DNA from 3 places in the Streptomyces sparsogenes subsp. cuspidosporus genome. Region 1 is predicted to be linked to each of the others. Evidence: riboswitches for the same ligand, from Rfam matches in the RefSeq annotation. Region 1 holds a riboswitch; each other region holds the start of a gene.

Region 1 (4,153 bases):
GAAGGGCAGCCGCAGCCGGAAGAAGACGTCCTGGAGGCCCATCAGGCCGAGCCCCACCGGCCGCCAGCGGGAGTTCGACGCCCCGGCCTCCTGGGTCGGGTAGAAGTTGATGTCCACCACGCGGTCGAGGAAGGTGACGGCGGTACGGACGGTCGCGTCCAGCTTCTCCCAGTCCATTTGGCCGTCCTCGCCCAGGTGCGCGGCCAGGTTGACCGAGCCCAGGTTGCACACGGCCGTCTCACCGTCGTCCGTGACCTCCAGGATCTCGGTGCACAGGTTGGAGGAGTGCACGACCCGGCCGGGCTCGGCGGTCTGGTTGGCGGTGCGGTTGGCGGCGTCCTTGAAGGTCATCCAGCCGTTGCCGGTCTGCGCCAGGGTGCGCATCATCCGGGCGTAGAGCTGGCGGGCCGGGACGGTCTTGACGGCCAGGCCCTCCGCCTCGGCCTTCCGGTACGCGGCGTCGAACTCCTCGCCCCACAGGTCCACCAGCTTGGGCGCGTCGACCGGCGAGAACAGCGACCAGTCGGCGTCGGCCTCCACCCGGCGCATGAACTCGTCCGGGATCCAGTGCGCGATGTTGAGGTTGTGGGTGCGGCGGGCCTCCTCGCCCGTGTTGTCCCGCAGCTCCAGGAACTCCTCGATGTCCGCGTGCCAGGTCTCCAGGTAGACGCAGGCCGCGCCCTTGCGCCGGCCGCCCTGGTTGACGGCGGCGACGGAGGCGTCGAGGGTGCGCAGGAACGGCACGATGCCGTTGGAGTGGCCGTTGGTGCCGCGGATCAGCGAACCGCGGGCGCGGATGCGCGAGTACGACAGGCCGATGCCGCCCGCGTGCTTGGAGAGCCGCGCGACCTGGTGGTAGCGGTTGTAGATCGAGTCCAGCTCGTCCAGCGGCGAGTCCAGCAGGTAGCAGGACGACATCTGCGGGTGGCGGGTGCCGGAGTTGAACAGAGTGGGGGAGCTGGGCAGGTAGGACAGCGTGCTGGTGAGCCGGTACAGCTCGGCCACGTCGTCCACCGCGCGCGTCGAGTGGTCCTCGGCGAGCCCGCAGGCCACCCGCAGCAGGAAGTGCTGCGGGGTCTCGATCACCTGGCGGGTGAGGGGGTGGCGGAGCAGGTAGCGGCTGTGGAGCGTACGCAGCCCGAAGTAGCCGAAGCGGTCGTCGGCGCCGTCGGCCAGCGCCTGCTCGACCAGGGTGTCCAGGCGGGCGGCGTGGGTGGTCACGAACTCGGCCGTGCCGTCCGCGATCAGGCCCTCGCGGTGCCCCACGGCCACCGAGGCGGAGAAGGAGACCGCTCCCTGCCCGGCCGCCTCCTCCCGGATGGCGAGGGTGAGCAGCCGCGCGGCCAGCTTCGAGTACTCCGGCTCCTCGGCGATCAGGCCGGCCGCCGCCTCGGTCGCGAGGGTGCGCAACTCCGCCTCGTCCGAGCCGGGATGGCGGCCGCGCAGGGCGGCGGCCGCGACCTTGCCGGGGTCGGTGGCGGGCAGGTCGGCGGTGAGCGTGGTCAGGGTCCGCAGCAGGGCGGTCCCGGGCGCGTCCTCCGCTGCCTGTGCAGCCGCTGCCTCTGAAACCGGATCGGCGGGCGCGATGGTCACTGAAGTGCTCTCCCTCGCTCGGCTTGGGGCCGGGCGGGAAGGGGCGCGATGGGCGCGTACGGGCATGCCGAAACTGCGGACGGCATACCGCGCAGCGTCCACCGGCCCAACCCGCGAGGCCCGGACGTATGAGACGGCCGTCGGCAGGTCCTCGGACTCGCGGGTACGCAAAAGCGTACGCGTACACCGTTGCGGGACAGTTCCGGATTCGCACCGGATTCCCCTGCGGCGACAGCGAGCATGAGCATACATCTTGTGGTGGCGGGCGCACCTGCCCCCACATGTTGTGTCGTGAGGTGGAGTGTTTCGTACGAATGTGCTATTCAGTGCCGGACTTGGCGCGGTCTACGCGCGCTCTGCAGGCGGCCTCGGCACGCCCGTGGCGCGGCCGTCTGGCGGCCCGGCGCGGGCCTGGCGCGGGCGCCTGGCGAGGCCGCCTGGCGCGGTGCCGGGGGTGCCTCAAGCGGGCGTCGTCGCCCGCCACTCGGTGAGGGCGCGGGCCAGCCGGGCCCGGTAGTCGGCGTAGCCGCGCTCATAGGTCTCGGCACGCTCCGGGTCCGGTACGACAGTACGCGAATCGGCTCGCCATTGTGCCGCGTCCACGGGGTCACCGAGAGCGCGCCAGGCGACCGCGACCGCGCCGCGCGCCCCCACCTCGGGCTCGTCGGGAAGGCGCACGGGCCGCCCGAGGACGTCCGCGAACAGCTGGGTCCAGGCGGCGGACCGGGTGCCGCCTCCGCAGGCCGCGAGGCTCGCGCTCAGCCCCGCCGCCTCCAGGCAGTGGCGGGCGGCGTACGCGACGGCCTCGCAGGCGGCCCGTACGGCGTCCGCGCGGGTCGCGGCGAGGGTCAGGCCGTCCAGCCGGCCCCGGGCCGCCGGTTCGACGAACGGGGCCCGCTCGCCCGCGTCGGAGAGGAAGGGCAGGGCGGTCACCCCGCGCGCCCCCGGCGGGCTCCCGGCGAGCAGCGCGTCCAGGTCGGCGGTGGTGGCGCCGGTGAACTCCAGGACCCACTCCAGGGCCGCCGTGCCCACCATGGCGGGCATGCCGCGCAGCCAGCGGTCCCGGTCGGGCGTGCACAGCCACATGCCCGCCGGGTCGGCGGCCGGGTCGATCACGGCGCTGTCGGTGAGGACCTGGCTGGCGAGGGTCGTGCCGACGATCAGCAGGCCGTCCCCGGCCTCCTCGACCCCGCTGCCGATCGCGCAGGCCGGGAGGTCGTACGGGCCCGCCGTGACGGGCAGTCCGGCCGGCAGCCCGAGCAGTTGCGCGCCCGCCTCGTCCAGCGCCAGGACAGTGCCGGGCGCGGCGGGCGGCGGCAGCAGCCGGGCGTGTTCGGCGATTCCGCACGCTTCCAGGGCCTTCGGGACGTACTGGCGGGTGGTCACGTCCATGAAAGGCATGGAGGCGTCCGAGGCGTCCACGCCGATCACGCCGGTGAGCCGCTGGGCCACCGCGTCCACGCAGTAGCCCGCGACCTCGGCGCGCGCCAGCGCCTCCGGTTCGTGGTCCGCCAGCCAACGCAGCAGGGGCGCGTGGCAGCCGGGGAACACCCCGGAGCCGGTGAGCCGGTACAGCTCGCGGATCGTGCCGTCCTCGCCCCAGCGGGCCACGGTGTCGCCCGCCCGCCCGTCCATCCAGGAGATCGGCGGGCGCACGGCGCGGCCCGCCGCGTCGCGCAGCCACAGCCCGTCGCCCTGCCCGGTGAGGGCGAGCGCGACCGGGGCCGCACGGCCCGTCGCGGCCAGGGCGGCGGTCACCTCGCGGACCACCTCGGCGACCGAGCGCAGCACGTCCTCCAGGTCCTGCTCGACCCGCCCGCCGGGCAGGCGGGTGAGCCGGCTGCGGCGGCTCGCGGCCGCCAGTGACCTGCCGTCCCGGCCGAAAGCCACGGCCTTGGTGACGGAGGTGCCAACATCGACTCCGAGGACGATGCTCGTGACTCCGCTCCCTCCCGAGAGAGGGGGCTTCTCACTTGGCCGCCGTGACGGCCTCGTGACGGTCAAGCCCTGACCGGCGCCTGATGGCGCGACACGTACTGTAGCGGCTCGGTTGCGCTCCGCGCCACCAGCTCCGGGAGCCGGCTGGTTCGCCGGGTGCGCGAGCTTCTCGCCGCGCGCGTAGCGGCCGACCTCGGCGGCGGTGATGGTGGCCGCGCGGTGGGCGGTCTGCCGGGTGGCGCCGGCGAGGTGCGGGGTGGTGACGACATTGGGCGCGGAGTGCAACGGCCAGTCGGCGGGCGGCGGTTCGATGTCGTACACGTCGAGGGCGAGGGCCCCCAGGCGGCCGCTGCGCAGCGCGTCCGGCAGCGGGGCGTAGTCCAGCAGGCCGCCGCGCGCGGTGTTCACCAGGACCGCGCCGGGGCGCATCAGGGCGAGTCGGTCGGCGTTGATCAGCCCCTTGGTCTCGGGGGTGAGGCGGGCGTGCAGGCTCACCACGGAGGAGCGGGTGAGGAGTTCGTCGAGGCCGACCGGCTCGACGCCGTCCGCGCGGGCGGCCTCGGGGTCGGTGTACGGGTCGGCGATCAGCACGTGGGCGCCGAAGGCGCGCAGCACGCGGGCG
Region 2 (4,153 bases), on a different contig from region 1:
CTGCCCGCCCTGCCCTCCGCGCGGCCGCGGGGCGTGGTCGTCGAGTCGGTGGGGCTCGCGGCCCCGGTGGTCGCGGGTGCGGAGAGGGGCCGCTACGGGGTCGGGGGCTGGCACTGCGCCGGGGCGCGGCCGGGTGCCTCGGGGGCGTCGGTGCTGGTCGGGCCCGCCGACGGCGGGGTCCTTCGCCGCCTCGGCGGGGTCAGGCGGGGGGACGCGGTGCGGGTGTTCCGGGCGGACGGGACGGTCGCCGAGTTCACCGTCGAGGACGTCGCGCTGGTGACCGCCGAGCGTCTCGACGCCCGGCGGGTGTACGGGGCGCGGGCCCGGGGGCGGGCGGAGCTGCGGCTGGTCGCGGGCGGCGGGCCGCGCGGCGCGCGGGTGGTCGTGTCGGCGTATCTGACCGGGAGCCGGCGCATCTGACCCCCGCGCATTCCCCGCGCATTCCCCCGCGCATCTGACCGGGCCGGGCCCTGAGGCGGGGTGAGCCGTGCCCACCCCGCCTCAGGGCCGGGGGATCACACGGCGCTGGGGACCGGGTCCGGCCGGTGCCCCGCCGCCCGGCGCTCGCGCAGCGCGCGCAGGCCGAGCGCGCCGAACGTGGCGCCCAGGGCCGCCCACAGCACGGCGTGGGAGGCGAGCGAGAGCATCCGGAAGTCCCACAGCAGCGTGCCCTCGACGGGCACCGGGTCGGGGTTGTCGGGAAGGGCGAACAGGGCGAGGAGCACCGCGACGAGGGTCCCGGCGACCGCCGTCTGGCAGACGGCGGGGGCGCGGCCCGCCGCCGTCAGCCGGGTGTGCACCTGCCAGGCGAGCACCATGCCGAGGGCGCCGATCACCACCGCGGCGACCCACATCAGCTGGCGGTCGCCGACCGTGCCCGCGTCGCCGACCCCCGGGGGGTTGGCCGGATAGCGCAGGCCCGGCAGCAGTGAGAGCCCGGCGAAGCCCGCCGCGGCGAGCGCGATCGCGCGGGGCCAGGGCCGGGCGGAGGCGTCGGAGCGGCGGTGGACGAGCGCGTGCGCGACCGCGAAGAAGACGCCGAGCGCCAGCCCGACGACCACCGTGGTGACGACGAGACCGAAGTGCTGGGTGCCGCGGGAGAACAGCTCCTCGTGGTGCTTGACCGCCGCGGCCGCGGCGGCGTGCGAGTGCTCGCCCTCCTGGCGTTTCTCCTCCAGCCGGATGGCACGGTCCATCAGGGGCTCGGCCAGCAGCAGGGAGAACAGCCCGGCGGCGAGGCCCGCGAGGCCGCCCGCCGCCAGTCCGCGCCGGAGCAGGGGAAGTACGGGGACGTGGCCGTCTGCCATGGTGCCGGACCCGGTCAGTGGCAGGGGGCACCGAAGAGGTGCCGGCCGTCGTGCGAGAACTCGTGCAGGTAGTCGCCGGTCGCCGAGATCAGCGAGCCGTTGTCGATGAAGACCGCGTACAGCGCGATGAGCGCCAGGACGACCGCGCCCGCCGCGATCAGCCAGTCGCGGGTGCGGACGGTGGCGGCCGAGACGGCCGCGGGGTCGGTGTGCCGCGCAGTGTGCAGGGACATCCGCTCTTGCCTCCTTGTGGGGTTTCCACGCCCCTCGCAGGAAGGAGGACGACGGGCCAGTTCCTGACTCCCGGAAGCGCGGCGCGCCCGCGCGCGCTGACTTCCGGTCACAGTGGCGGGACCGTCCCGGAGTCGCACCGGGTTCCTGTGTGCCGTCGCCTCGATATGTGGACTTGTCGCATCGGAGAGTCCCAGTCGGATGAGTGCCTGTCAACCGGGCGAAATCCCGCGAAGGGCTGTGGACAACCGCACCGGGGTCGGTCTGGTGTGTAAGCATGGTTTCCATCGGTCTTGAGGGTTTCGACCGGTCTTGTCCTACCCGGGGCTTGAGGGGTGAGCCCCCGGAGCGTGCACCCAAGGGGGAGTGGATGTACGGGAGTCACACCGGCCGCCGGCGCGAGGCCGTGCGCGGCGGGGCGGCCCGGGGCGGGGCCGTGGTGGGGGCGCTGCTGTCGCTTCTGGCGCTCTCCGGCTGCTTCGGCTCGTCGTCCTCCGACCGCGAGGAGGAGGCGATCGCCGCCGCCAGGCCCGCTCAGCGGCCCCGGAATGTCATGCCGTACTGGGTCAACCCGGACGGCAGCGCCGCCCGGCAGGTCGCCGCGTACCGCAGGAAGGGGGACGACGAGGAGGCGCGGCTGATACAGCGGATCGCCGAGCAGCCGGTCGCCGAGTGGCTGGGCGTGGACGACCCGGAGGGCCAGGCGCGCGGGTTCACCGAGGCCGCCGCCGCGGAGGAGCGGGACGCGCTGCTGGTCTTCTACAACATCCCGCACCGCGACTGCGGGCAGTACTCCAAGGGCGGCGCCGCCGACGGCGACGCGTACCGCGCCTGGCTGGACAAGGCGGTCAGGGGCATCGGCGACCGGGCCACCACGGTGATCCTGGAGCCCGACGCGCTGCCGCACGCGGTGGATGGCTGCACGCCCAAGCGGTTCCTCGAGGAGCGGTACGACTTGCTGACCGGGGCCGTGGACAAGCTCAAGGGCCTGCCCCGCACCAAGGTCTACCTGGACGCGGGGAATCCGCACTGGATCAAGGACCCGCGCCGGATGGCCGAGCCGCTCAGGCGCGCGGGGCTGAAGAAGGCCGACGGCTTCGCGCTCAACATCGCCAACTACCAGACCACCGGGGACAACAAGGTCTACGGCAAGAAGCTCTCCGCCCTGGTCGGCGGCAAGCCCTTCGTGATCGACACCAGCCGCAACGGCAAGGGCCCGGTGCCCGGCAAGGAGGACCCGGAGGCCTGGTGCAACCCCAAGGGGCGGGCGCTGGGCGAGACGCCGACGGTCCGCACGGGCGATCCGGCGGTCGCGGCCTACCTGTGGATCAAGCGTCCGGGCGAGTCGGACGGCACCTGCAAGGGCGGCCCCCAGGCCGGCCGGTGGTGGCCGCGGTACGCGCTCGACCTCGCCCGTAACGCCACCTAGGGCCCGTCTTCAAAGGGGGCGCCCTGCTCACGACGCCGCAGTGACATCAGCCGCTGCCGCGGCGGGCGGCACCTCGCTGTGTTGTCGGAGTCGCCCGCCACGCCGCGGTAGCGGCATATTGACCGCAGCGCCCAGTACGAGGGCGATCCTCCGCCTTGCGATGCTCCCCCAGCTACCGCTGGGAGGTGCCCCCTGCACCAGACGCCGCTCGCGGCCGGACGCCCCCTTTGAAGACGGGCCCTAGCGCCGCATGACCCCGACAGCCGGGCTGTCGGGGTGTCCGGCTGCCGCGGTCAGTGCTTGGCGGCGCCCCGGGAGGCGGGCACCTTCACCCAGACCGCCTTGGAGGGGATCCCCTCGTCGTCCACCACCGTGAGCATGTACCACCCCGGCGGGACCAGCGACGGGTCGTCCGGGATCCTGACGCCGACGCTGTCCCCGCTGGTGATGAAGTCCACCGCGATGGACCGCTGCTCGACATTGGTCACATGCGTGAAGGAGCCGGGGCGGATCAGCCGCACCCGCTGGATCGCCGAGGCGTTGTGGGCCCGGTAGGTGGCCGTCGCCCCGCGCCTGAGGGTCCGGGGAGCGCCGTCGGCCAGCGCGGGCCGTGCGCCGCGGAACAGGTACGGCGGGGTGTACAGGTCGATCTGCTGCTGGAACCTGCCCGGCTTGGTGTTGGCGTCGTCGCTGAACAGCGAGTCGGAGCCGAAGGTCATCACCCGGCCGTCGGGCAGCAGCAGTGCCCCGGAGTGGTAGTTGCGGCCCACCAGCGGGTCGGCCACGCCGCGCGAGGTGTTGGTCCTGGGGTCGTAGATCTCCGCCAGCAGCACATTGCTGCCGCCGCGCCCCCGGTAGTCGCCCGAGCCGTTGGTGGTCAGGACGGTGTCGTCGGGGAGGATGACGCTGCTGGGGTAGCGGACCTTCGCGTACAGCTTCGGCCCGTCGCGGAAGCGCGGCCGGTCCTCGTGCAGGTCCACGACGCGGGTCTTCGCGGTGGACTCGGGGTCCTCGCCGACGCCCCCGCCGCCGAGCACCATGTAGCGCTGCTCCTGGGCCGGGGGCAGCAGCACGGACATCGAGGTCTCCAGGACGTCCGGGTCGCTGATGCCGGGCACGGTCCTGAACGCGTTGGTCTTCAGGTCCCAGACGCCGGGGGTGCGGCCCTTGTCGTCGGGGCCGTATC
Region 3 (4,153 bases), on a different contig from region 1:
AGCGGGTGTCCGGCGGGCCGGGCGGCGCCGCTCATCGCCGCTGGTGGCGGCGCGCCTGCCAGACGGCGGCGGCCCCCAGCGCGACCACGGCGGCCAGACCGCCGATCAGCCCGGCCGAGGGGATGCCCCCGCCGCCGTTTCCGGTGTCCCCGCCGTGGCCGCCGTCCCCGCCACTGGTTCCGTCCCCGCCGCTTGCCCCGTGGCTGGTGGCGTCGACCTGCTCCCCGCAGCCCGTGGCGGGGTAGCCGGCGATGGCGCACAGCAGGGCGGCGGAGTTGTAGCGCAGCGGCTTCGCGACGGCCGCCAGCGCGTCCGCGGCGCTCGCGTCCTCGGCGACCCGCGCGCACTCCGTACGGGGCTTCGGCGGGGTGCGGTGGTCGGGGGCGTCGGCGGCCGTGCCGAAGTCCAGGACCACCGCGACGCGTTTGGCGCCGTCCTTCGCGGGGGTGTCCGCGCAGATCGCCTTGAAGTCGGCCGGGCCGCGCGGCCGGGCGGCGTCCCGCGAGTCCTCGCTCACGGCGAACCGGAACCCGACCGTGTCGCCGTCGCCCGGCCGGGCCGTGGCCGGGCCCTGCGTGGCGTACGTCCAGGCGTCGGCGCCCCGCTCCCGCTGCCAGAACGACCAGTAGCGATAGCCCTCGGCGTGCGCGGGGGAGGCACCGAGCGCGAGCGCGGCCCAGGCGAGGGCGGCGCAGACGAGCGCGGCCCGGGCGCGGGCGAGGGCGGTGCGGGCGGAAGTGACGCGGGCGAGGGCGGCGCGGGCGGAGGTCACGCGGGCGGAGGTCAGGCGGGCGGAGGCGGCGCGCGGGCCCATCAGAGCTGCTGCTTCTTCCGGCCGCTCAGCAGGAAGCCGATGCCGATGCCCGCCACCATGAACACGCCCACCGTCCACCAGACACCACCGACACCCCCCTTGTCGTCGTCCTTCTTCTCCCCGTCCGCGTCCTTGCCGGAGTCCGCCTGCGACCCGGACGCGGACACCGACTCCGGCTTCGGACCCGTGGCGTTCAGCCGCTGGACGAGGTCCACGCCGCCGAAGCTGCGCGGATCCGCGCCCGCCGCGTGCGCCGCGAGCACCAGCTTGCCCAGCGCCCCCGGGTCGCCCTTCGCCCAGGCCAGCGCGCCGTTCTTCTCGCTCTGCAGCCACTGCAGGGGCTTGGCGGCGGTCGCGCTGTGCTCCCCGGCGGCCAGCGCGATGATCGCGTCCGCCGTGCCGCCGAAGTCCGGCTGGTCCTTGGCGCCCGGCATCGAGGACAGCAGGTGGCGGCCGTGCTCGGCCATGGTGTCCGCCAGATACGCGGCGGCGGCCTGCCCGGCCTCCGCCACCCCGGCCGGCCTGCCGCCCCCGCCCTTGCCGTCGCCCTTGCCCTTGCCGCAGTCCAGCGGCTCGGGCGCCTTGCCGTCGTCCTTGCCCGCGGGCTCGAAGACGAAGCCCTTGCCCTGGGTGGCCAGCGCGGCGGCCGCTGTCGCCAGGTCGTTGGCCGCCGCCCCGGCCCCGCCCTTGTCCGCCGTGTACGCGAACGCCCCGCGCTCGCCCTTCTTGGCGTCACACCCCAACTGGAGGCCGAGCAGCAGGTCGTACGGGGTCTTACCGCCCTTGGCCGACTTCACCCCCTTCGGGTCCGTTCCCGTGGCCGCGAAGGCGCCGACGGCGGCGGAGGTGGAGTTGGCGTCGCTCGGACCGCCCGGGTTCATGCCCCACCCGCCGTCGTCGTTCTGGTGCTTCTTCAGCCAGGCGACGCCCTTCTCGACGGCCGAGCTACGCCCGCCGACCGCGGCCAGCGCCTGCACGGCCGCCGCCGTCGCGTCGGTGAACTCGCCCTTCTTCGGGTCGCACGCCTTGGCCGGGTCGGCCCGGTACCCGGCGAAGCCGCCGTCCTCGCACTGCTGGCCGGCCAGCCAGTCGATGGCCGACTTCGCCGGGGTGACCCCGACGGCGTCCTGGGCGAGCAGCGCGAGCGACTGCCGCCACACCCCGTCGAACTGCGGGTCCTTGGTGCCGTACAGCCCCTTCGGCAGCGCCGGGCCGGACGGCTTCGGGGAGGGGGAGGCGTCGGCGAACGCGGCGGGGGCGGCGGCCGTGCACAGGGCGGCCAGGGCGGCCAGAGCCGTGGCGCTGCGGCGTACGTTCATGGCGACGGTGCCTCTCGGTCGGTGATCTCGGCGGTGGACGGACAGCGGTACGCGGCCGCGCACGGCCGTCCACCCCGCACGCCGAGGGACGTACGACGCGATGACACCGGGCTCAGCTCCGCATACCTCGACGGTGCCGCCGCCGGACGGGCCGACGGCGGGAGCCTGCGGTGCGCCCGACCAGGTGCTCCGGCTCGTACGCCCTGCGGCACGCACAGCCCGTACTCACGGTTGCGGGTCAGCGCCGGATTCTCACCGGCTTCCCCCGATCGGACGCGGATGAAGTTTTCACGGATACTTTATCCGGCGCCGACCCGGGCCCTTCCACGGCGGTCGGGACCGCTGGGCCGGCCCCTCCGGGACGGGCCCGTACGCTCCGTGTGGGCCTCGGCCCGCCGGATCCGCTCGCCGACCGTGCCGCCGTGCGCGCGGGGGCCGGCGCGCTGCTGCTCAGAGCACCAGGCGGGGGCTGCGACTGAGGCCGAGGAGGCCGAGGAGACGGTCCATCATGTCCTCGAACAGCGGCACCGGGTCGTTGAGCGCGAAGGACATGTGGCGGTAGACGGCCAGGCAGAGCATGCCGTAGATCTGTCGCCAGCAGGTGAGCATCAGGAACACCACGCCGATGGGCACATCCAGCCCGACGACCTCGCGGTAGGTCCGCAACTGCGGCACCAGGGCCGGATCGATCTCCTCGTCGGACGGGTGCGCCAGACCCTTCTCGCGCCACAGCCGCGTGAAGAGCTGCCCGAACGTCCCGCCCAGCTCGCGCGAGATGGCCTGCGGGATGTCCTCCGCCGACGCGGCGGCCGCCTGGGGATAACCGGCCCCCATGAGCAGGTTGAACTCCGCCGGGTTGGCCATCGACCAGTCCAGCACGGAGCGGGTGGCGGCGTGCAGCCGGGCGCTGATGTCGTCGGGGTCCTGGCGCTCCACCGCCCCGCCGACCACCCGCATGAACTCCGCCATGACGTCGTCGTAGACGGCGAGGATCAGCCCGTTCCTGCCGTCGAAGTAGCGGTAGAGGGCGGGTGAGGTCACCCCGACGCTGCGCGCCACGGCGGCGACGGTGAGGCCCTCGACTCCCTCCGCGGCCGTGATCCGGCGCGCGGCGGCCTTGGCATCCCGCTCCAGCTCCGCCCGCAGCCGCTCCCGCCGCGTCAGCCCCGCCACGCGCGCGCCCCCGCCGCCGTCGTTGCCGCCGTCTTTGCCTCCGTCGGTGCCGGACACCGTCGCCTCCTCCTGCTGGTCGGGTGCGCCTCAATGATCCTTCATCGGCGGGCGGGGCCACGGGGCAGCCGACTTGCCGTGAAGAGGCGTTGCATGGTTAATACTATTCTCGCTTCTAAGGGCAGTCACGCTTGTGCTGCCCCGGCAAGGGATCGGTGCTGTCGCGGCCGTGCCGTGGGGGAAGGCGGAGAGCTGAGTGGGCAAGACGTATGGGTCCGGTACGCGCGGGTGGATCGCGGCGGCCGCCGCGACCGTGCTGGCGGTGGGAGGGCTGACCGCGTGCGGCGCGTCCGGCGACTCGGGCAAGGACTCCGGGCGCGGCGGCGTCTCGGGCGGCGGTGGCCGGGAGTCCGGTGCGGGCGCGGCGGGTTCGGCGGGGGACACGCCGGCCACGGTGCGGAAGAACCTCTCCCGGGTGGCCTCGGCCACCGGGCCGGTGATCTGCTGGGACGGAGGCGAGGACGAGGGGTGGCAGGCGGCGGCGTACGACGCCACGTTCAGCAGGCGGATCGCCGCGTTCTCCGAGAAGTCTCTGCTGCCTCGGCTGGCCGAGATAGCACGGGAGACGGGCGGCCACGAGGCCACCGTGACCAGCCTGTGCGGGGACGAGGGGGAGACCGGTGAGAGCCTGGGGGAGACCGGGGTCAGCCCGGTCTCGCCGGACGGCCGCCGCGTCGCGGTCGAGGTGGAGACGGACGACAGCGACTCCCCGTGGCACGTGGGGTGGCTGGACCTCGGCACGGGGAAGTTCACGGACATCACCAAGGCTTCGGAGAAGAAGGGGTACAGC

Evidence for each region. Region 1 has a riboswitch for cobalamin ahead of ABFY07_RS23895 (ribonucleoside-diphosphate reductase subunit alpha). Riboswitches for the same ligand answer to the same signal wherever they lie in the genome.
Region 2: linked by a shared signal. The riboswitch ahead of ABFY07_RS35030 (CbtB domain-containing protein) and the one ahead of ABFY07_RS23895 (ribonucleoside-diphosphate reductase subunit alpha) in region 1 are both predicted to bind cobalamin.
Region 3: linked by a shared signal. The riboswitch ahead of ABFY07_RS08725 (prenyltransferase/squalene oxidase repeat-containing protein) and the one ahead of ABFY07_RS23895 (ribonucleoside-diphosphate reductase subunit alpha) in region 1 are both predicted to bind cobalamin.

Annotation. Positions count from the first base shown of each region.
Region 1 is NZ_BAAASD010000021.1:99,518-103,670, reverse strand. It holds gene ABFY07_RS23895 (ribonucleoside-diphosphate reductase subunit alpha) at 1-1,593, opposite strand, end outside; cobalamin riboswitch at 1,719-1,841, opposite strand; gene ABFY07_RS23890 (FGGY family carbohydrate kinase) at 2,053-3,525, opposite strand; partial or broken gene ABFY07_RS23885 (2-hydroxyacid dehydrogenase) at 3,679-4,153, opposite strand, start outside.
Region 2 is NZ_BAAASD010000044.1:41,277-45,429, forward strand. It holds gene ABFY07_RS35020 (sortase domain-containing protein) at 1-420, shown strand, start outside; gene ABFY07_RS35025 (CbtA family protein) at 516-1,307, opposite strand; gene ABFY07_RS35030 (CbtB domain-containing protein) at 1,322-1,540, opposite strand; cobalamin riboswitch at 1,578-1,732, opposite strand; gene ABFY07_RS35035 (glycoside hydrolase family 6 protein) at 1,909-2,967, shown strand; gene glxA (radical copper oxidase GlxA) at 3,261-4,153, opposite strand, start outside.
Region 3 is NZ_BAAASD010000005.1:179,099-183,251, reverse strand. It holds gene ABFY07_RS08735 (CbiQ family ECF transporter T component) at 1-35, opposite strand, end outside; gene ABFY07_RS08730 (SCO2322 family protein) at 32-814, opposite strand; gene ABFY07_RS08725 (prenyltransferase/squalene oxidase repeat-containing protein) at 814-2,133, opposite strand; cobalamin riboswitch at 2,295-2,422, opposite strand; gene ABFY07_RS08720 (TetR/AcrR family transcriptional regulator) at 2,584-3,363, opposite strand; gene ABFY07_RS08715 (TolB-like translocation protein) at 3,560-4,153, shown strand, end outside.